3 regions of the Bacillus sp. C-3-6 genome follow, and region 2 is predicted to be linked to each of the others. Evidence: riboswitches for the same ligand, from Rfam matches in the RefSeq annotation. Region 2 holds a riboswitch; each other region holds the start of a gene.
What was found. Region 2 has a riboswitch for thiamine pyrophosphate ahead of tenA (thiaminase II). Riboswitches for the same ligand answer to the same signal wherever they lie in the genome.
Positions count from the first base shown of each region.

Region 1: another riboswitch for thiamine pyrophosphate. It lies ahead of thiT (energy-coupled thiamine transporter ThiT); the one in region 2 lies ahead of tenA (thiaminase II).
Region 3: another riboswitch for thiamine pyrophosphate. It lies ahead of thiM (hydroxyethylthiazole kinase); the one in region 2 lies ahead of tenA (thiaminase II).

Region 1 covers NZ_CM137247.1:4,552,774-4,559,406, reverse strand. Annotated here, with positions in the region: gene ACW0JX_RS23465 (sensor histidine kinase) at 1-1,571, shown strand, start outside; gene thiT (energy-coupled thiamine transporter ThiT) at 1,779-2,450, opposite strand; TPP riboswitch at 2,537-2,638, opposite strand; gene ACW0JX_RS23455 (FeoA family protein) at 2,833-3,060, shown strand; gene feoB (ferrous iron transport protein B) at 3,057-5,045, shown strand; gene ACW0JX_RS23445 (FeoB-associated Cys-rich membrane protein) at 5,062-5,232, shown strand; gene ACW0JX_RS23440 (lipoprotein BA_5634 family protein) at 5,277-5,855, opposite strand; gene ACW0JX_RS23435 (PspA/IM30 family protein) at 6,259-6,633, shown strand, end outside.
Region 2 covers NZ_CM137247.1:771,305-777,937, reverse strand. Annotated here, with positions in the region: gene thiS (sulfur carrier protein ThiS) at 1-22, opposite strand, end outside; gene thiO (glycine oxidase ThiO) at 38-1,147, opposite strand; gene tenI (thiazole tautomerase TenI) at 1,140-1,760, opposite strand; gene ACW0JX_RS03935 (ABC transporter substrate-binding protein) at 1,771-2,772, opposite strand; gene ACW0JX_RS03930 (ABC transporter permease) at 2,769-3,521, opposite strand; gene ACW0JX_RS03925 (ABC transporter ATP-binding protein) at 3,521-4,270, opposite strand; gene tenA (thiaminase II) at 4,239-4,934, opposite strand; TPP riboswitch at 5,020-5,123, opposite strand; TPP riboswitch at 5,184-5,295, opposite strand; gene ACW0JX_RS03915 (SH3 domain-containing protein) at 5,566-6,633, shown strand, end outside.
Region 3 covers NZ_CM137247.1:432,285-438,917, reverse strand. Annotated here, with positions in the region: gene ACW0JX_RS02250 (anaerobic C4-dicarboxylate transporter family protein) at 1-929, shown strand, start outside; gene thiE (thiamine phosphate synthase) at 1,046-1,705, opposite strand; gene thiM (hydroxyethylthiazole kinase) at 1,720-2,529, opposite strand; TPP riboswitch at 2,602-2,714, opposite strand; partial or broken gene topB (DNA topoisomerase III) at 2,925-3,500, shown strand; gene ACW0JX_RS02230 (type I restriction endonuclease subunit R, EcoR124 family) at 3,778-6,633, opposite strand, start outside.

The DNA of each region.
Region 1 (6,633 bases), 1.4 Mb from region 2:
TTTATTTTGAAGTAACGATAGATCGTAGGCAACAAAAGAGCTTTGGACAACAAATATTCAAAATTCCCTTAGGTAATCTCGTCAATATAGAGGAGATTGATAATAAATTATCAGAGCATTTTTTAGGGCAAGAAATTTATTTTTCTGGAGTGAGAAAAGAAGATAGTTTTATTCCATTCTCTTTTTCTTTATCTAAACAGAATTTAAGCGGATCTAATAAACCGCTAGAAAAAGCATTTAATGAGAAAATGAGAAAATTATATGAGGAGAAAAAGAAAGCAACCGGGGAACAAGTTGTTAAGGAGAAGAGGCCAGCCGTTCAGGAGCAAGCTGCCCCAGAACCAGATGTTTACATAGGAGGGCGTGTTACGAAAGTACAGTTTCCAGATGTAAAAGGCCCCGTAAATCCAATTTATAAAAATACTTTATTTTTGGATAGTATAAAAGAATTTCAAACGGATGTATTACTAAAAGAGAGTAATCAAATAGAGTATTCAACAAAGACAATGGACTATGAAAAGAATGATATAAAATATAAATTATTAATGAAACCAATAAAAGAAAAAGATGGATCAGTAACATATATTTATGCGATGGCTTCTTTACAGCCCGTAGATGAAGCTGTACAAATGGTGCAAGATTATTACATCTATATCATTGCATTTGTAGTCGTTCTTATTTTTTTAGCTTCGTTTTATTATTCAAAACAAATTGCAAAACCATTATTAAAAATAAATGATACGACGAAGAAAATAGCACAATTAGATTTTACAGAAAAAATACCGATTACTTCAAAAGATGAAATTGGAGATTTATCGAAAAATATTAATGTGCTATCAAATAAACTCCATTCGCATATTGGGCAGTTAGAAGAAGATATTGAAAAGGAAAGAAAGTTAGAAAAGACGCGAAAAGAATTCATTTCTGGTGTTTCACATGAATTAAAAACACCGCTAAGTATTATGAAAAGCTGTATTTCTATTTTAAAAGACGGGGTAGCTGAGCATAAAAAGGATTATTATTTTCAGGCGATGGAGAGAGAAGTAGACAAAATGGATACGTTAATTTTGGATATGCTTGAGTTAGCTAAATTTGAATCTGGTACATATAAAATGAAAAAGGATTCGTTTTATATTGATACAGTAATTGAAGACATATGTGAACATCTATCTGTGGAAATAGAGAAAAAAGAGCTTCGTGTTCATAAAAATATATGTTCATTTGAAGTGATTGCAAATCAAGGCCGGATTGAACAAGTCATCGTGAATTTCATTACGAATGCCATACGTTATACACCAAATAAAGAAGATATTATTATTTCTACAATAGATGAGAAGGATCGTATAAAAGTGTGCATTGAAAATAAAGGTACTCACATTGAAGAAGAACAATTAGATAAAATTTGGGATCGTTTTTATCGAGTGGATACAGCTCGTCAGCGTTCACAAGGTGGGACGGGGCTTGGGCTTGCCATTTCAAAGAATATTTTAGAACTACATGATACTGAATATGGGGCAGGAAATACAGAAGATGGTGTGTTATTTTATTTCTATTTACCGAAAAAAGCGTAGAAAATATAATCTACGTTTTTTTAAATTATTTTCATATTATCTTTACCTAATCTTTATTTTTAATCAGTATAATTTGTTTAGAATATGAGGTTATGTAAGGAGTCGATGAACCGTGCATAGCAATTGGCTAAGTATAATGGTATTTATTTTCTTTTGCGCATTTATTGTATTTTTAATTAATATTACGATATGAAAAAAGAGCGCTCATTAAGCGCCCTTTTTTTGTGTATTCATTTGATAAGCACTGATGCTTTTGAATAAGCGTGGTGAAGTGATAAATAAAAATATAAGTAAAACGGTACATAGAATATAGGAACCAATCATTGTACTACCGTTAAATATTAAAGAATATAGGAAAGCCGATTGGCCTTTTGGTGCATATTGTCCCCAGAAAATGATACCAGCGATAAAGTGACAGAAGTAACGAGCTAGACTACCGATAAAAGTAGCGACGATAATGTATCCAATTACTTTCTTTCCTTGGTTTGGTTTTGATGAAGGTTTGTCTTTACGGCTACCTAAATTTGATTGTTCTTCGCTAGTTTCATTTGACGCTAAAAGCGCCTTTTGAATTGGACGGTAGAATAAACCAGCAAATCCAATGAATGCGAAAGCAACAAAGTATTCAATTAATACTTGAATTGGTGTGACGATAATGGCATCGCCTACGACAATTTGTAATAATCCCCAAATTAAGCCTCCTAAGAAAGCCATTTTGAAGCCCCAGCGGTATGCGATAATAAAAATAGGAATCATAGCAAATGAAATGGAACCGCCTGTTGCTGATATTTTGATTGAAAGTGGTAAAATGTCGATGACCAAGGCGAAGGCTGCAAGAATAGCAGATTCGATCATCGCTTGTAAATTGGTGTTACGCATGTTGTCTCCCCCTAAATCCAAGTTGTACAAAAAAGAATAGATATCATAGGAGGATACGAAATACGTAAATAAAAATGAGGTATGTATTTCGGACGTTTGCACAATCCCTGCGTTAGCATTAACTAACAGGTTCGAAGGGTCGGAACGAAGTGTTCCCTCTCAGCGGCATGGCTCCCCCAGTGATAACGAGATTCTTTATTTGCTATTGTTTATTGTAAGCGAAATGGATGAGAATGGCAAACAAATGCTGTATGACAATAATTGAAATAGAATTGTAGCGAAATGTTAATAAATATGAAGCAAAAGGGTATAGTACAAGAGAAATTGGGTGTGGTATAATTTTTTTGAAAATAATTATCATTCTCTTCTGAGGGGGAAGGTTATGAGCTTAGTAGATATTAAAATTGGAGAGAAAGTGTTAGTAAAAAGTATTCAGTCTTTAGATCAGCTATTAAAGCGTAGACTAGCTGCTTTCGGTCTTGCGGAAGGAAGCGAACTTCGCTTGAAACAGAAAGCGATGTTCAAAGGTCCTTGTACATTGGAGTGTCGTGGACAGTTAATTAGTATTCGTCATTGTGACGCGAAAATGATAAAGGTGGAATTAGCGTGAATAAGGTAGCTTTGCTAGGGAATCCGAATACAGGGAAGACATCATTATTTAATGCACTTACTGGTTCTTATGAATACGTAGGAAACTGGAGCGGTGTAACAGTAGAAAAAAAGGTTGGTAAATTAAAAGATAGACAAGGAACATTAATTGATTTACCAGGTGTGTATGATTTAAATCCAGTTTCACGTGATGAAGGTGTTGTAACAAACTTTCTATTAACAGAAGAATTTAATCATATGTTAAATATTGTAGATTCTTCGCAGTTTGAGAGAAATATGCATTTAACGTTGCAATTACTTGAATTTGGTAAGCCGGTCTCAATTGGTTTAAATATGGTTGATGTGGCGAAGCAAAGAGGAATTGTCATTGATGTAAAACGATTATCAGAACTATTAGGTGTAACAGTCGTTCCTGTCGTTGCAAGAAGTGGAAAAGGTTGTGAAGAACTACTTGCGACTCTTAAAGAAAATGACAAAAAGGAGAAAAAGCCATTCCTTATTTCATATGGTGTACAAATGGATGAAGGAATTGGAGAAGTAATTGCTCTTTTAGAGACAGCGAATTATGAGCATCCGAGATGGTTAGCACTTCAATTTTTAAGCAATAACGAAGTAGTAGAAAAAGAAATGAAAGCATTACCAATTTATAAGGAACTCATAGCCATTCGATCTCGCTTAGAAGGAAAACTTGATTGTACGTTAGAAGAGCACATTTACAAAACTCGTGAAGCGTATATTGAAAAGTTAAAAACAAATGTTATGAAGCATGAGAAAGAAGGAAAAATTCCTTTTTCAGAAAAAATTGATAGATTAATTACACATAAAATTTTAGGACTTCCAATCTTTTTAGCAGTTATGTTTTTTATTTTTCAGGTTACGTTTACGTGGATTGGTACACCTTTATCGGATATGTTAGATGAGTTTTTTGGTGGTCAGCTTACGGATTGGGTGACGGCTGGACTTACAAGTATTGGAGCTTCTGATTTTATTCAAGCACTCGTTACAGAAGGTATTATTGCCGGTGTTGGTGCTGTATTAGTATTCGTACCACAAATCTTTGCACTATTCTTTTTCATTTCATTATTAGAAGACTCAGGATATATGGCGCGAATTGCAGTTGTTATGGATAGAATTATGGAGTTCTTTGGCTTAAACGGTAAAGCTTTTATTCCGATGATTATCGGTTTTGGATGTAACGTTCCGGGTATTATGGCAGCGAGAACGATTGAACAGGAGAAAGAGCGCTTACTTACAATTTTAGTAACACCGTTTATGTCTTGTTCAGCACGATTACCTGTATATGCATTATTTGCGGGCGTATTCTTCCCTAATAGTCAGGCGACTGTTGTATTTTCTTTATATGTCGCAGGTATTGTTCTTGCGTTATTAGTTACAAAAATTATGTCTCTTACGATTTTGAAAGCAGAAAAATCTATTTTCGTAATTGAGCTACCGCCTTATCGTGTGCCACAAGCGAAAACGTTATGGCTGAGCACGTGGGAGAAAGGAAAGGGATTTGTTCGTAAAGCTGGTACATTCATCTTTGGTGGTTCGGTTGTTATTTGGTTATTAAATTATGCAGGTCCATCAGGATTTGGCGTTGATATGGGAGATAGCTACTTAGCGATGATTGGTGGATTTATCGCACCATTATTTGCACCGCTCGGCTTTGGAACGTGGCAAGCTGCGGCATCCCTTTTAACAGGATTTTTAGCGAAAGAAGTTGTCGTTTCTACAATGGCAATTATTTATGCGGTTAAAGAAGATGTGCTTGGAAATGTAATGGGAGCACATTATACAGCATTATCAGCTTATGCATTTATGTTCTTTATTTTATTATATGTTCCGTGTTTAGCGACCGTAGCTGTTATTAAACGTGAAACAGGATCAGCGAAATGGACGATTTTCTCAGTCGTGTATCCACTCGTAGTTGCTTATGTATTAACGCTCATTATATACCAAGTTGGATCCCTACTCGGATTCTAGAAGGAGATGTATTGTGATGATGGTCAATATTATAATTGGAGCTATCATTTTTGGTTATGCAGCATATACGTTAGTTAATTTTGTAAAGAGAAGTAAAAAAGGAAAATGCGCGGCATGTTCTTTAAATAAGTCATGTCAGTCGCAAACTTGTAGCCCGGATATGGAGCAAATTGCTCATAATAAATAGAAAAAAGCTTTGCGAAATTTCGCAAAGCTTTTTTGTTTTACTTTTTACTTTTTAATTTTTACAAGTTGAGAAGCTTCTACGCCTTTGTAACCAGGGAATTCTTTACTCGGGTCTTTATCAAATTTTAATACACCTACAGATTTTTCATCACCTTTTACATTGCTGTAAGTTGCGTCATCAACAATCGCATACATATCTGTATATGCACGGCCACTTCCGATAATTGTGTTGCCTTCATATTTTAATTTCGCTCCATCAAGTGTAGCATTTTCTACTTTCTCTTTTGCGAATAATACACCTTGTTCTGTTGTTACAGCTGGTAATTTATCAAGTGATTTCGTGTTGTCTTTTTCATCAACTTTGCTAAGTAACTCTTTTTTCACTAGTTCTTCACCAGTTTTCTTATCCATTACAAGAACTTTTTTACCATCTAATGTTGTCATTTTCATTTTATAGAAGTCTTTTTCTTTCACTTCTTTTTTGTTTTTATCTGTAATTTGTTGAACTTGTTCTTCTGAGCCGTACAGTACAAAACCGTTCGCTTTCTCTCCTAATAAAGAACAACCTGATAATGCTCCAAATGAAATTGCTGCTGCTAATCCGATTCCTACTAATTTTTTCATGATGATTTCTCCTTTTATATGTTTTATAGTAAATACAATTTTTGTATTAGTGCTTACATGTGAAGAAGCTTGTTTGTTGCTTCTGGTATTAGTGTATAAGAAATATCGGAATGCAACTATCGAGTTAGCTTACAGTAACATTACACTTATGTAATTTAGTGAAATTGCACAAAAGTAAGTTAATTTCAAAGAGGGATAATGAGAATATATTAGAAATGCAATATTGTATATAGAATGTCATATTATAATGGATGTATTTTGGAAATAACATGTAAGGACATATTAGTTTTGTTATAATAAACACATAGGCTGTAAAAATGAATATTCTTTACTGTAAAGGGAGATTTTTCAGTTTTCCAAGTAGTGAATTTGAAATATGAGGTATATCATAGGAGGAATTTAGATGTCTGTATTTAAACGATTAAGAGATTTAACAATGTCGAATGTGTACTCGTTAATTGAAAAAGCGGAAGATCCAGTTAAGATGACGGATCAATATTTACGCGATATGCAAGCGGATGTACAAGAAGCTGAGAAAAGTGTAGCAGCTCAAATCGCACTTGAGAAGAAATTCAAAATATTATTTGAAGAGCAAGAAGCACTTGTGAAAAAACGTGAAGAGCAAGCTCATATGGCTGTTCAAGCTAATAACTTAGATCTTGCGCGTCGTGCATTAGAAGAAAAACAAAATGCAGAGCAAAAGATGAATGAGTATAAAGCAAGCTACGAGCAAAATAAAGCTGCTGCTGATAATCTTCGTCTTAAGTTAGAAGAAATG
Region 2 (6,633 bases):
TACCATTAATTTTTAAATTCAAACTTCCATCCCCTTTCTAAACTCTTCTAGAAAGCAATGAATCTAGCAAATAATTCTCTTGCTTTCCTTCTATTAAATCAGCCATATATTGGCCAGAAATAGGACTTAATAAAATACCGTTTCGATAATGGCCCGTGCAAGCATATAAACCTTTTATTTCTTCATGCTCTCCCATATAAGGAGCTTCATGGTTCGATTGTGGTCTTAATCCTGCCCACGTGCTTTCCCATTCTGCTTCTTTTAAAGCTGGCAATATTGTATAAGCACGCTCTAATATAGAAGTTATACTTTCTAGCTGCACAGTTTTATTGAACGTATGGTGCTTCATTGTTGCCCCAATTACGTAACGTCCACCGCGCTTTGGAGTAATGTAAAATCTTTCTTGAAAAATAGGTGCTTTTAAAAGTTGTTTTCTACTTCTTACCGCAACCACTTCTCCTTTAACTGGATATGTCCCCCAATCGTGGTGAAAATAACTGAGTAACTTCGTGCTCCATGAACCTCCTGCAATAACGACTTTCTCACATGTGACAATACCTTCACTTGTAATAACTCCAGTCACTTTATTATTTTCAATACGAATATCAAACACTTCTGTCTGTTCATATATATCAGCACCTGACATTGCCGCAGAATGTGCGAATGCTTTCGTAAGCTCTGGTGCAATAACATGACCGTCTTTCGGATAATATACTGCTCCTATAATAGATTCGGATAGATACGGCTCTTTTTCCCGCACATGGTCTCCCGTTAGAAAATAGGAATCTTCACCTGTTTTTTGCTGCCAATCCATAATTTGAAGAATTCTTTCCTTCTCATCTTCATTTTGAGCAATACGATAAATTCCTTTTTCTTCATATCCAATATCAATACCCGTCTTTTCACGTAAAACTGCTGCAAGTTGTGGAAATATAGCTCGGCTTTCTCTAGCAAGTTCAAATAGCGGATCATACGCATCCCATTCTGCCTGAACACCAAGTAGACCAGCAGCTGCTTTTGAAGCTTCCGATGCAATTCTTTGCTTCTCTACAATCGCTACTTTATGTCCTCTTTCTGCTAGAAAATGTGCAACTGAACTACCAATTACACCACCACCAATAATCGCTACATCATACTTCTCACACATATTTTTCCGCCCACTTTCTTATTGATTCCTTATAAGATTTCGCTTTGCTATACGGGTCACTACTACTTACAATTCCGGACATAACTGCTATACCGCTTACACCGTTAGTAAGGACATCCACTGCGTTTTCTGGAGTAATTCCTCCAATTGCTGTAATCGGTATAGATAAACACCTTGCAATGTCAGAAATTTCTTCAAGCCCTCTCGCTGGCACACCTTTTTTACAATCTGTCGGAAATACATGACCATAAACGAGTGAATCCGCTCCATTTTTAAATGCTACTATCGCTTCATCTAGCGAATGCACAGAATAACCGACATGCAAATACGAAAACTTTTCTTTCACTGACTTTACATCTGTGCTTCGATACCCTAGTTGAACACGAGGAATATTTAATAAAATTGCAATATCAATTCGATCATTTATGACAATTTTAGAAGCCGGAAAGCCTTCCATTAAAAGACTTTCCACACCTTCATATAACTCCTTCGTACTCTTCTCACGCTCACGAATATGCAAATAATCAATCTCACTCTCAATTTGCATCGCTACATTCACTAACTCTTCGAATGGCATATGGCCATTTGAGATTACGTGGAGCTCATTTTTCATATTCATTCGCCTACTTTAAAATATTTTCGAATAGTTCATCGGCTGGAACGGTTTCTTTCGTCATTCCTTTGTCCTTCAGCCATTTATTTTGTTTCTCCCAAGATTCTTTTGAATCTGATAAAAATGGCTCATCTTTCGTTTCCATCTTCTCTAATAAAATTTTCATACTTTCCTTTTCAACTTCTGGCACAAGTGGGAAGTTTTCTTTTTCTTGATGATTTAATAAAATATTCAATGCTTCATCTGGGTTTTTCTTCATGAAATCATAGCCTTTTTTCGTACCACGTAAGAAAGCTTGCAACGCTTCTTTATCTTTTTTCAACGTTTTATCACCTGTTACAAACACAAGTTCATGATAGTTCGGTACTCCGTAATCAGCTGGATTAAAGTAAGCTGGTTCATGGCCTTCATGACGCATAACCGGTACTTCATGATTAATGTATGCCCCTGTTACCGCATCCACTTTTTTCGTAATTAAGGCTGGTACTAAATCAAATCCAACATCAACTACTTTCACTGTATCAGGATTACCACCAGCTTCTTTTACCATCGTTTTTAAATACATCTCACTTAAAGGTGTTCCAGAATATCCTACTGTTTTTCCTTCTAAATCTTTCGGTGATTGAATACCCGCTGATTTCAGCGATACGACATGATTTAATGGTGAACGTACGACAGCCCCAATTGATTTCACTGGAATTTGCTCATTTGCTCTTGCCATAACAACATCTGGCTGATAATACAAGCCAACTGTCACCTTCCCTGCTGCTGCCAATGTTAATGGATCAGTCGGATTAGAAGGGAATTTAATATTTACCTTTACACCTTCTTCTTTAAAGTATCCTTTTTCAATTGCTGCATAAATAAAGCTATGTACCGCATTTGGATACCAATCTAACATGACTGTTATTTCTTTCTCTTTTTTACTTTTTTCTGATGCTGAATTACTTGAACATCCTGTAATCATTGCAATTAATAATGTAAACACAAAGATGCGCTTTAAAAATTTCATGAATGCTTCCTCCAACTAATGAATTTCTTTTCTAATATGGAAATAAGTACGACGAAGAAAATAGCTAATAATGATAACAATACAATGGGTGCAAATACGCCAGCTCCATCTAACTGCGTCATCATTCTCTTACTGAAATATCCAAGTCCAGCTTGTGCACCGAGCCATTCTCCAATTGCTGCTCCGATAACACTAAGCGGAACTGCAATTTTTAAAGCTGAGAAAAAATAAGGAAGAGCAGACGGCAACTTTAATTTAAGAAAAATATCTCTTTTCGTTGCTCCATATGTAACTAAGAGCTCCTCCCATTCTTTTTTTGTACTACGCAGTCCATCATACGTATTGACCGCAATCGGGAAAAACGTAATTAAAACTGTGACAACAACCTTACTCCAAATTGTGTATCCAAACCATAAAACAAATAGCGGAGCAAGCGCAGTAATCGGAATCGTTTGTGAAGCAACTAATAATGGATAAAATGCTCTTTCCATCCATGTACTCGCATTCATTAACATCGCTAGCCCTACACCTAATACGATAGAAATAACAACACCTATTAAAACGACGTATAACGTTGCAGGTAAATGAACCGTAAATAATATGTCTTTTAGTTTCCATATCTTCATTACAATCGCAGACGGTGACGGTAAAATGTACATCTCATCTACAATTCTTGCTCCTATTTCCCACACAGCTAGTAAAATACTAGAAAGTGTAATAGCAGGAACTAATTCTTTCAATCGGTTCATCACACAAGTACCTGCCTTTGTAACATACTAAGAAGCTCATCTTTCAGCGCTAATACTTCCGGTTTATATAAATCTTTTCGTGTTCTGTTATGATCAAGTGGTACAATCCGCTCAGTCAAAGTCGTTATCGGCTGCTGTTCCACTACTAAAACTCGGTTCGAAAGAAATAACGCTTCTTCAACATCATGAGTAATGAATAAAATTGTTTTTTCCCACTCTTGCCATTGTTCAAACAGCCATTCTTGCAAAGAGGCCTTCGTTAAAGCATCTAACGCGCTAAACGGTTCATCTAATAACAATATCTCCCCGCCCGTTAACAAAGTTCGGATAAAAGATACGCGTTGCCTCATACCACCAGATAAATCTTTCGGATGTTTTGTCTCATATCCTTGTAAACCAAATTTATATAACAGTTCCTTTGCCTTTACTTGTGCTTCTTTCTTCTGTACACCTTGGCACTCTAGCGGCAGAGCAGCATTCTCAATAATTGTTCTCCACGGCAAAAGCATATCTTTTTGCGGCATATATCCTACAGGATGGTGCTTTGTTTCTGTCAGTTCTATCTTTCCAGTACTTACCTTCTCTAGGCCTGTAATAAGGCGAAATAAAGTACTTTTCCCACATCCACTCGGTCCGATAATACTGACAAACTCTTTCTCATGTATAGAAGCATTTAATTCATGGATGATTGGTTTCTCATCGTAATGAAAAGAAACATTATGAAACTGTAGTATGTTCTTGCTCCTCAAATCCCCACATCTCCTTACGATAGGACATATCCCAGAATAAATATTCAAATCGACTGGAATATAAGAAAATCTCCTCTAATCTATCTAGTTCTTTCTCAGACTTTCCAACTGCCATTTCATTTAATAAATCTATTAACCAAATACAAAGATTACCGTATTCTTCCGAACTATATCCTTGAATCCACTCACCAAAAAACTCATGATCTCTTGCTCCAGGAATATCATTTAAACGCTTTCCAATTTCCCAGTAGCTCCACATACATGGAAGAAGCGCTGCTATTAATTCTGCAAGTGTGCCATTTTGAGATACAGACATCATGTAATTTGTATAAGCTAAATTTTTAGCAGATGGCTTTGCAGACTCTATCTCCTCTATAGAAATTCCAAGTCTTTTTGCATATTGTTTATGGATTGTCATTTCGCCATTTAATATTCCATCAATTTGTTCAGCGAACTTTCCCATTACTTGTGGATTCGTTGCTTTTACAACACCAATCGCATATAATTTTGCATAATCTAGCAGATATAAATAATCTTGAATAATATAATACTGAAATTTATCTTTTTCTAACGTGCCATCTCCCATACCCACTACAAACGGATGATTATGACTCATCTCCCAAACCGGTTGCACAGTTTCTAATAATCTATCGCAAAATTTCATTTCTCTATCCCCTTTCAATATATGTATCTAAATAAAAAACCACTTCTATATATAAGAAGTGGTTACAGCAAATAAAATTATACATTTATTCGATGTTCCACTTCCCTTCGCTAGTATTACCTAGATCAGGTGTTATAAGGGTTAAGGATTATTCCTCTCTCAGCAAATCAAGCACCCCTAGTGGTTTCAATATGAAATTTTCAAATAAAAAAGCCCCGTTTCTATACGCAAAGAAACGGGGACTCATTGTTAGTGTCCGAATTGCTTCCCTACGCTAGCATAATCTAGATCAGGTAATAAAAAGGATCAAAGGCTTACGGCCTACTCTCAGCTGGCAACACCAGCTCTCCTAGCAAACTATAAAATTATCACTGTCAGTATAACACCCTAATAAGACATCATCAACTATTTTAATTTTCTTAATTATCAACAAAAAAATTAAAGTTATACAATACATACATTCTATTTTAGAAAATAAAACTCCAATTAATTGTTTAAAAAGGAATCATTATCCTCAAAAAATTTATTTTTATATTGATTTCATATTACATTTATGTGAATACACCCACTATATTATATCTTTATACTATAATAAAATTACAACTATACAACTAGAGGAGGTCTCTATTCCATGAATATGAAAGCTACTGCTTTAACAGCAACTACTGTAGCGATTGCTTCTTTACTTCCTTCTATGGGTGAAACAAATGTACAAAAAGCAAACGCTGAACAATTATCTAATGTTAAAACTGGGTATGTCAAAGTCGATCAAGTAGCATTACATACAGAAGATAACGTAAAGAGCACATCAATTGATACAATTCGCTTTAATACAAAAGTGAACATCCTTGAAACAACTAATGGTTGGTATAAAGTATCTGTTCATAATAAAGTAGGTTATGTACAAAAAGATGCTATTTTACTAAAAAACAAACTTCAATCTAATGATCAATACATCGTCAATGCTAATGCATTAAACGTTCGCTCTGAACCTAATTTAGAATCTTCCATTTTAGATGTATTACCAAATGGCAAGTTTATTACCGTTCAAGAAGATCAAGGCGAATGGTATAAAATATCACATAATGGCCAAACGGGTTACGTACAAAAAGCATTCATCTCTAATGGTTCACAACCCTTAGTAAAAGGAATCACCGTTCAAAATAATACAAAATATACTGTTGCAACACCTAATCTGAATGTACGTAGCAACACTAGTACAAGTAGCGCTCTACTCGGTTCATTACAAAACGGTACACAAGTACAAGTAGTAGAAACTGTAGGAACTTGGTATAAAATTCGTTTTGGCACAGGATACGGATATGTAGCAAAACACTATGTAGTACAAAATCAACCACAGGCTAAAACAGATCAGCCTTCATCTATTCCAGCTGCTTTCAAATTCCCTGCTCAAGGAAGAATTAGCTCAACCTTTGATATACGATGGGAACAAATGCATTATGGTATAGATATTACTGCTCCAGGGAACGTCTCTATCCAAGCTGCTGCTGCAGGTAAAGTTGTGAAATCTTATTATTCAGCTAGCTATGGCAATGTTGTGTTCATTGCGCATCAAATCAATGGGAAATTATATACAACTGTTTATGCTCATATGAAGGATCGCACTGTACAAACTGGTGATCAAGTACAAGCTGGACAATTAGTAGGTCATATGGGCAACACAGGTCATTCATACGGG
Region 3 (6,633 bases), 340 kb from region 2:
GCCCAATGTCGATTGCCGTAATCGCTTCTCAGCAAGCAATTACAGCTAGTCCAATTTCAGCTGCCACAGTTGCTCTTTTAGCAATGTTAGCTGACTATAAAATCACTTTATTAGATATTTTAAAAGTGAGTATTCCTTCTACTTTCATTGCTTGTATGTTAGCAGCATTCGTTGCTAGTAAGATGGGAAAAGAATTAAATGAAGACCCTGAATACTTAAAACGATTAAAAGAAGGAATGATTCCTAAGCTTGAAGAGAAAAAAAAATTTGTAGGTGTAAAGGGCGCAAAATTATCAGTTATCCTTTTCCTTGTAGGAACCTTCCTTGTTGTACTTCTTGGTTCATTTGAAGCACTTCGTCCAGGATGGATAGTTGATGGGAAGTTAGCCCGTCTTTCCATGCCGAACACAATTGAGATGGTTATGTTAACTATCGCGGCTCTTATTATTATTTTCTGTAAACCAAATGTAGAAAGCATTGTGTCTGGTAACGTCTTTAAAGCAGGGGCAACAGCAGTTGTTGCTATTTTCGGTATCGCTTGGATGGGAGATACTTTCTTTAATGGAAACTTAAATATGATTCAAGGATCCATTCAGCATTTAGTAACAAGTGCACCTTGGCTATTTGCCATCGCGCTATTCATTCTATCTATTTTACTGTACAGCCAAGCAGCAACAGTACGTGCCTTAATGCCACTTGGACTATCCCTTGGTATTCCACCAGCGCTACTGATTGCGATGTTCCCTGCAGTAAATGGATATTTCTTCATTCCGAACTATGGAACAATCGTTGCTGCTATTAACTTTGACCGTACCGGTACAACAGGTATTGGTAAATACGTATTAAATCATAGCTTTATGATTCCAGGCTTAATTGCAACATTTACTTCTATCGGAATTGGAATGCTCTTAATTTCAATTATGTTTTAAAGAAAAAGCACAAACCTTTATTTAAAAAGGTTTGTGCTTTTTTAATCAAACGTTTGTTTAAATTTTTTGGGCAGTCTACTTCTCGATGTAGCACTTAAAATACTACATGTCCTTTTCTACAAACTTCTCTTTACTTCTTCAGCTAATTTTCTCGTACTTTCATACGTAGATTCAGCTAAACTAATTGCTGAAATAACTGAAACACCGTCCGCACCCGCTTCTATAACTGCCGCTGTATTTTCAATTGTAATCCCACCAATACCAACGATTGGCACTGTAATTCCTTGTTCTCTAAAATAAGCTAATCCTTTCGTTCCTTGAACAGCTTTCGTATCTTTTTTCGTACTCGTTGGGAAAATAGGTCCAACGCCTAAATAATCTGCTCCGTTTTCGATTGCAAAGCGTGCTTCTTCAATTGTATGAGCAGATACACCGATAATTTTATCTCCCATTTTTTCACGAACAGATGTAATTCCTTCATCATCTTGTCCTACATGAACACCATCTGCATCTAATTCAATGGCTAATTCTACATCATCATTTACAATGAAAGGAACACTATATTCCTTACAAAGCGTCTGCAATTCTTTTGCAAAGCGCACTCTATCTCCTCCGATTAAAGAACCTTCCCCCTTCTCGCGAAACTGAAAAAGTGTCACTCCACCATCTAATGCTTCTTTCAATACAGCTAAAGGATCCCTCGTGCAGTTATTACTTCCCATAATAAAATACACTTGTAATAACTTAGACATCTTCTTTGTTTCAATGCGCATCATGTGTTTCATCCCCCTTACTCTAACTCCTCAATCTTTCCATACTTCTCAATATCACCAGCAGTAGTATTCGCTAACTGATTTAAAAATTCAATTTGGAAACTACCAGGCCCTTTTTCTACTGTTTTAACAGCTGCCAGTTCCGCAGCTACACCATAAAACGTTAATGCGGCTACTGCTGCTTTTACATAATCTTTTTCTACTGCTACAAATGCTCCTATTACAGAAGTTAGTAAACAACCTGTTCCCGTAACTTTCGTTAAAATAGGGTGACCGTTTCGAATAACAATAGTTCTCTCTCCATCTGTAACAACATCTTCTTTTCCAGTAATGACCGCAACTGTATTTAGTTCGTCTGCTGCCTGCCTTGCAATACTTACAACATTGCCATTTCCAGTACCAGCGTCTACCCCTTTAATTTCCCATTTCTCATTAATAACGTTTGCTATTTCAGCCGCATTGCCGCGGATAATTGCTAAATCTATTTCGGCTGGAATATGTCTCGCAACTTCTGTTCGATACGAAGTTGCTCCTGCACCAACTGGATCAAATAGTACTGGCACATTGTTCACATTTGCTGATTTACCAGCAAGTAACATCACTTCTACTTCCTCAGGACGAAGTGTTCCCATATTTAATACTAACGCTCCAGCAATGCTAGCCATTTCTGCTACTTCTTCTTTTGCATACGCCATTACAGGCGATGCCCCAAGTGCCAACAAACCGTTAGCAGTAAAATTTGTTACAACAACATTTGTAATATTATGAACGAGCGGATTAGATTCTCTCACCAAATCCACTACTTTACTAATTTCTTTCATATTCATCCTTTTCATCTCCTAACTATAATGATGGGAGATACACAAAAAGACACTTTGCGCGTACGCAAAGTGCCTGAATATGTGCTTTTACACTCTCCCTACGCTGGCATTATCCAACAGGTTCAAATGGTCAATGACGGACTAGTAGCCATACTCTCAGTTTGTATCCACAAACTCCCATGTGTTTCTTATTCATCTACTTCAAAGTCTACTCTTATTCTAGTAAAATAACAAGTTCTTTACTTTTTCTATTTAATATAGAAGCAACTGATAAAGTGAAACTTTAATTAGTTGGGATTTTGTTCCCTCCATTAAAAACCGATCAAATATGGAGCGAAACTGAATCTCAAGAAGATGTATGCTATAGTTAACGTATGGAAATTTGAAAGGATGTTTTTAATATGTCAAAAAGCGTTGTAATCGCTGAAAAACCTTCCGTTGCACGAGATATTGCTCGTGTACTGAAGTGTGATAAAAAAGGAAACGGCTATCTTGAGGGTAATAAATATATTGTAACTTGGGCTTTAGGTCATCTCGTTACATTAGCAGATCCAGAAAGTTATGATGTGAAATATAAAAAGTGGAATTTAGAAGATTTACCGATGCTACCTGAGCGTTTGAAATTAACGGTTATTAAACAAACTGGTAAACAATTTAATGCTGTAAAAAGTCAGCTACTTAGAAAAGATGTAAATGAAATTATTGTAGCAACAGACGCTGGACGTGAAGGGGAATTAGTCGCACGCTGGATTATCGATAAAGTTAAGCTAAATAAACCAATCAAACGTTTATGGATTTCTTCTGTAACCGATAAAGCAATTAAAAATGGTTTTGCAAATTTAAAACCAGGTAAAGCCTATGACAATTTATACGCTTCAGCAGTTGCACGTTCAGAAGCTGACTGGTATATCGGTCTTAATGCAACTCGCGCTTTAACAACTCGCTTTAATGCCCAGTTAAATTGCGGCCGTTGCCAATTGTATCCTGTCAATAGCTAGGGTGAAATTAATTTTACTAGTATTTATAAGACTTGTATGAATTACACCCAAATAATTCTGGTTGTAATTGTTGTTTCATACATTAAAATATTATATTTTCCCTCCTCAATCCGTCCCCTCTTATATAAAATATTCGTAACTACTCAACCCATAGTTAAGAGCCAAGGAATGTATATCCTCGACTCTTATAATCAAACATATTCTGTTTCTACTGGTTATTCTTCGTTTTCACAGGCACTTCAAAGCCATCATCAAGTTAACTATATTTTTGCTTAATTTCAGCAATCCACTCTGGAAGTTTGATAGTTAGTGTCATATTATGCCTTAACAAATTGCCAGCCGTTTGATTGGTTGCCTTACTAAAATCAACACTACTAATGAGTTCAGTGATGTAAGGAACAACATCAGACTGTGAAATAGAATATGAATTCACTGATTTTCCAAGTAATTCACTATCTAGACCCCACTCCGAAGAAAAATTAATAACCGTATTCTGTAGCTTACTTGCTTTCCAAATTTCGAATGCCTCATCAAATTCCAAACCGCTCGATAAGTTACCAGGCACAAGCTCAGTATCCACAAATTCTTTCAATAACTGTGCTTGCTCATATTCCCCCATGTTACTCAACTCTTGAATTTGTTCATAAATAATACGGAGTGTTTCATTATCCACCTTTTGCACGCCGTTCGGTGAGGTAACTTTTGAACCAATTAAACTAAGAATATGATTCGCATCGATTACTTGTGTTCCCGCTAACTTAGTTTTTCCAACAAGCGTATTAATTGGTGTCGGCGGAGGTGGAGTTCCTGGCTTCCAAGTTAAGTTTTTATACGCACCAACATACTGTAACCAAGTATGCTCATCAATACCAAAAGTTATATCATCCCACTTAAATTCATAGTATTGTTCTACCAAATTCAACTGCTCAGCAGCATCTTTAAAAGCAAGTATAAATGCTTCTTTTTTCTTCTCATCATGTTCAATTGTCTGCCATTCAGTAGGGTCAGGTAAAGTCGGAATCATTTCAGTAACTTTTATTGCTAATTTCTTTACAGCAGTTTCATAGGTATCAACAATTGCCTTACTGCTCTTACCACCGCTTCCATACAGCTTCAAAGCTTGATCTACGATTTGCTCGGTAAGCCGTGGATATTGGAAGTTGATAATCGTTCCAAACTCTTTATTTGAGCCAAACACACGATTTGTTCGTGAATAGGCTTGAATCAAACCTTGAAGTTCAAGTGAACGGTCAACATAAAGCGTATTAAGACGCTTAGAGTCATAACCTGTCAGCAGTTGGTCTGCCACAATCACGAGGTCTATATTCTTAGGGTTTCGTCCACTACCGCCTCGAGTAGCACGTTCCACGACATCTTCAAAGTAAGCGTCCTCGCCGTGTTTTTTATCACCAGCAACAAACTCAATACCAGTAAATGCAGCGTAGTCCTTAAACATACCTTTGACAATTTTAGGGTCTAGTGGCGTAGGATCATTTTCATTGCCGAAACTAAACGTCATAGCCACATTCAACTTTTCTCCACGATCTGTCAGTTGTTTCTTAAATTCATCATAATAAGCAATCACACGATTTTTATAGGCAACTGTCAAAATGGCATTAAATTCTCTACCTTGTGATTGTGATTCCCAGTTACTCAGAATTTCTTCAACTACACGTGGGATATGCGTTTCATCTTGGTATTTAAACAATTCTCGTTTTTTAGCTTGCTTTTCAAGGTCAGCTTCTGACATCTCTTGAACTTGGCGCTCAATGTCTCTGTCAGTTAATTCAGGGTGTTCTACCTTAATTTTCTCAGCTAGTTGCTCTCTTAAATCATCATAACTCTTGAATTCTCCAGTGTTGATATAATCAACGTGAAAACCTAATACATTTTTATCCGCAATCGCCTCATCAATCGTATATTGATGTAACTTAGGTCCAAATAATTTTTCAGTCGTATTAATGACTTCGCTTTTTTCATTGACCTTTCCTTTGATCTTATTTTCATCAAATAAAGGTGTTCCAGTAAAGCCGTAGAAGAGTCCATTTTTCTTGAAATAGCTCTTAATGGTTCCCATCATCTGTCCCATTGTCGTACGGTGAGCTTCATCGATGATAAAAACGATTTTCTTATCTACTAAACTATCATCGTGAGCTTCTTCCAGTTCCTTAACTAAAGAATTCAGTTTGAATGTTGTCGTTACTACAATTCCGTTTTTAGCTGACTTGAGTATCTTTTTTAGCTGATAGGTATGTTTCGTATCATCAACGGAAACGGACTCGTAAGCTGCGTATGCTTTGAAGTTTTCACTGGTACGATTGTCCAGCTCACGTCTATCAACAAGGAAGACGACTTTATCAAATCCTACTCTAGTCGATAAAAACAAAGCCGTCTTGAAACTCGTAATAGTTTTCCCCGAACCAGTAGTGTGCCAAACAAAACCGCCGTGAGATAATTTTTCATCATTGTCCCAACCAAATGCTGCCCCTTCAACCGCTTGTAAAGCGTGGACTTGATATGGACGCATTAACATATGTCGTCTATTTTCCTCATCACGAGCTTCATCAATAACTAAGTAATCTCCGACCATCTGATGTGCCATTGGAATCATCAAGAATTGCTCAATCACTTTTTCCCAAGCGTTTACAACATTATTTTCTTTATCCGACCAATGAAAGACGAAACTAGGGTTAAAATCTCCTGCTGTTTTTGGAGTAGCGAAATATCGAGTGGCAATTTCAGAAGTGATGACCATCATCTGCGAAAAAGCCATGAAGTTATTACTGTATTCGCCGTCACGATAGTAGCGCATAAACTGTCCAAATGCCTCGTCTAGCGTTTTGTCCGTGCGTTTTTGCTCGATATTGATTAAAGGCAAGCCGTTGATAAGTAAGACAATATCAAAACGGTTGTTATTTGCTGTCTGTACTTCTCTAGCAATTCTATAGCTTGAATCCCCGCCACGCACTTCGGCTTTTTTGAAAATTGTCAACGTGATTTGTTTTCTCGTGATTTTGGGATTATCATCACGGTAAATGCCATCAATCTTGCCCTTTGATTCTTCAATGGCTAAAATTTTCGCTGCTTCGTAGCTGTTGCTGATTCGATTGAC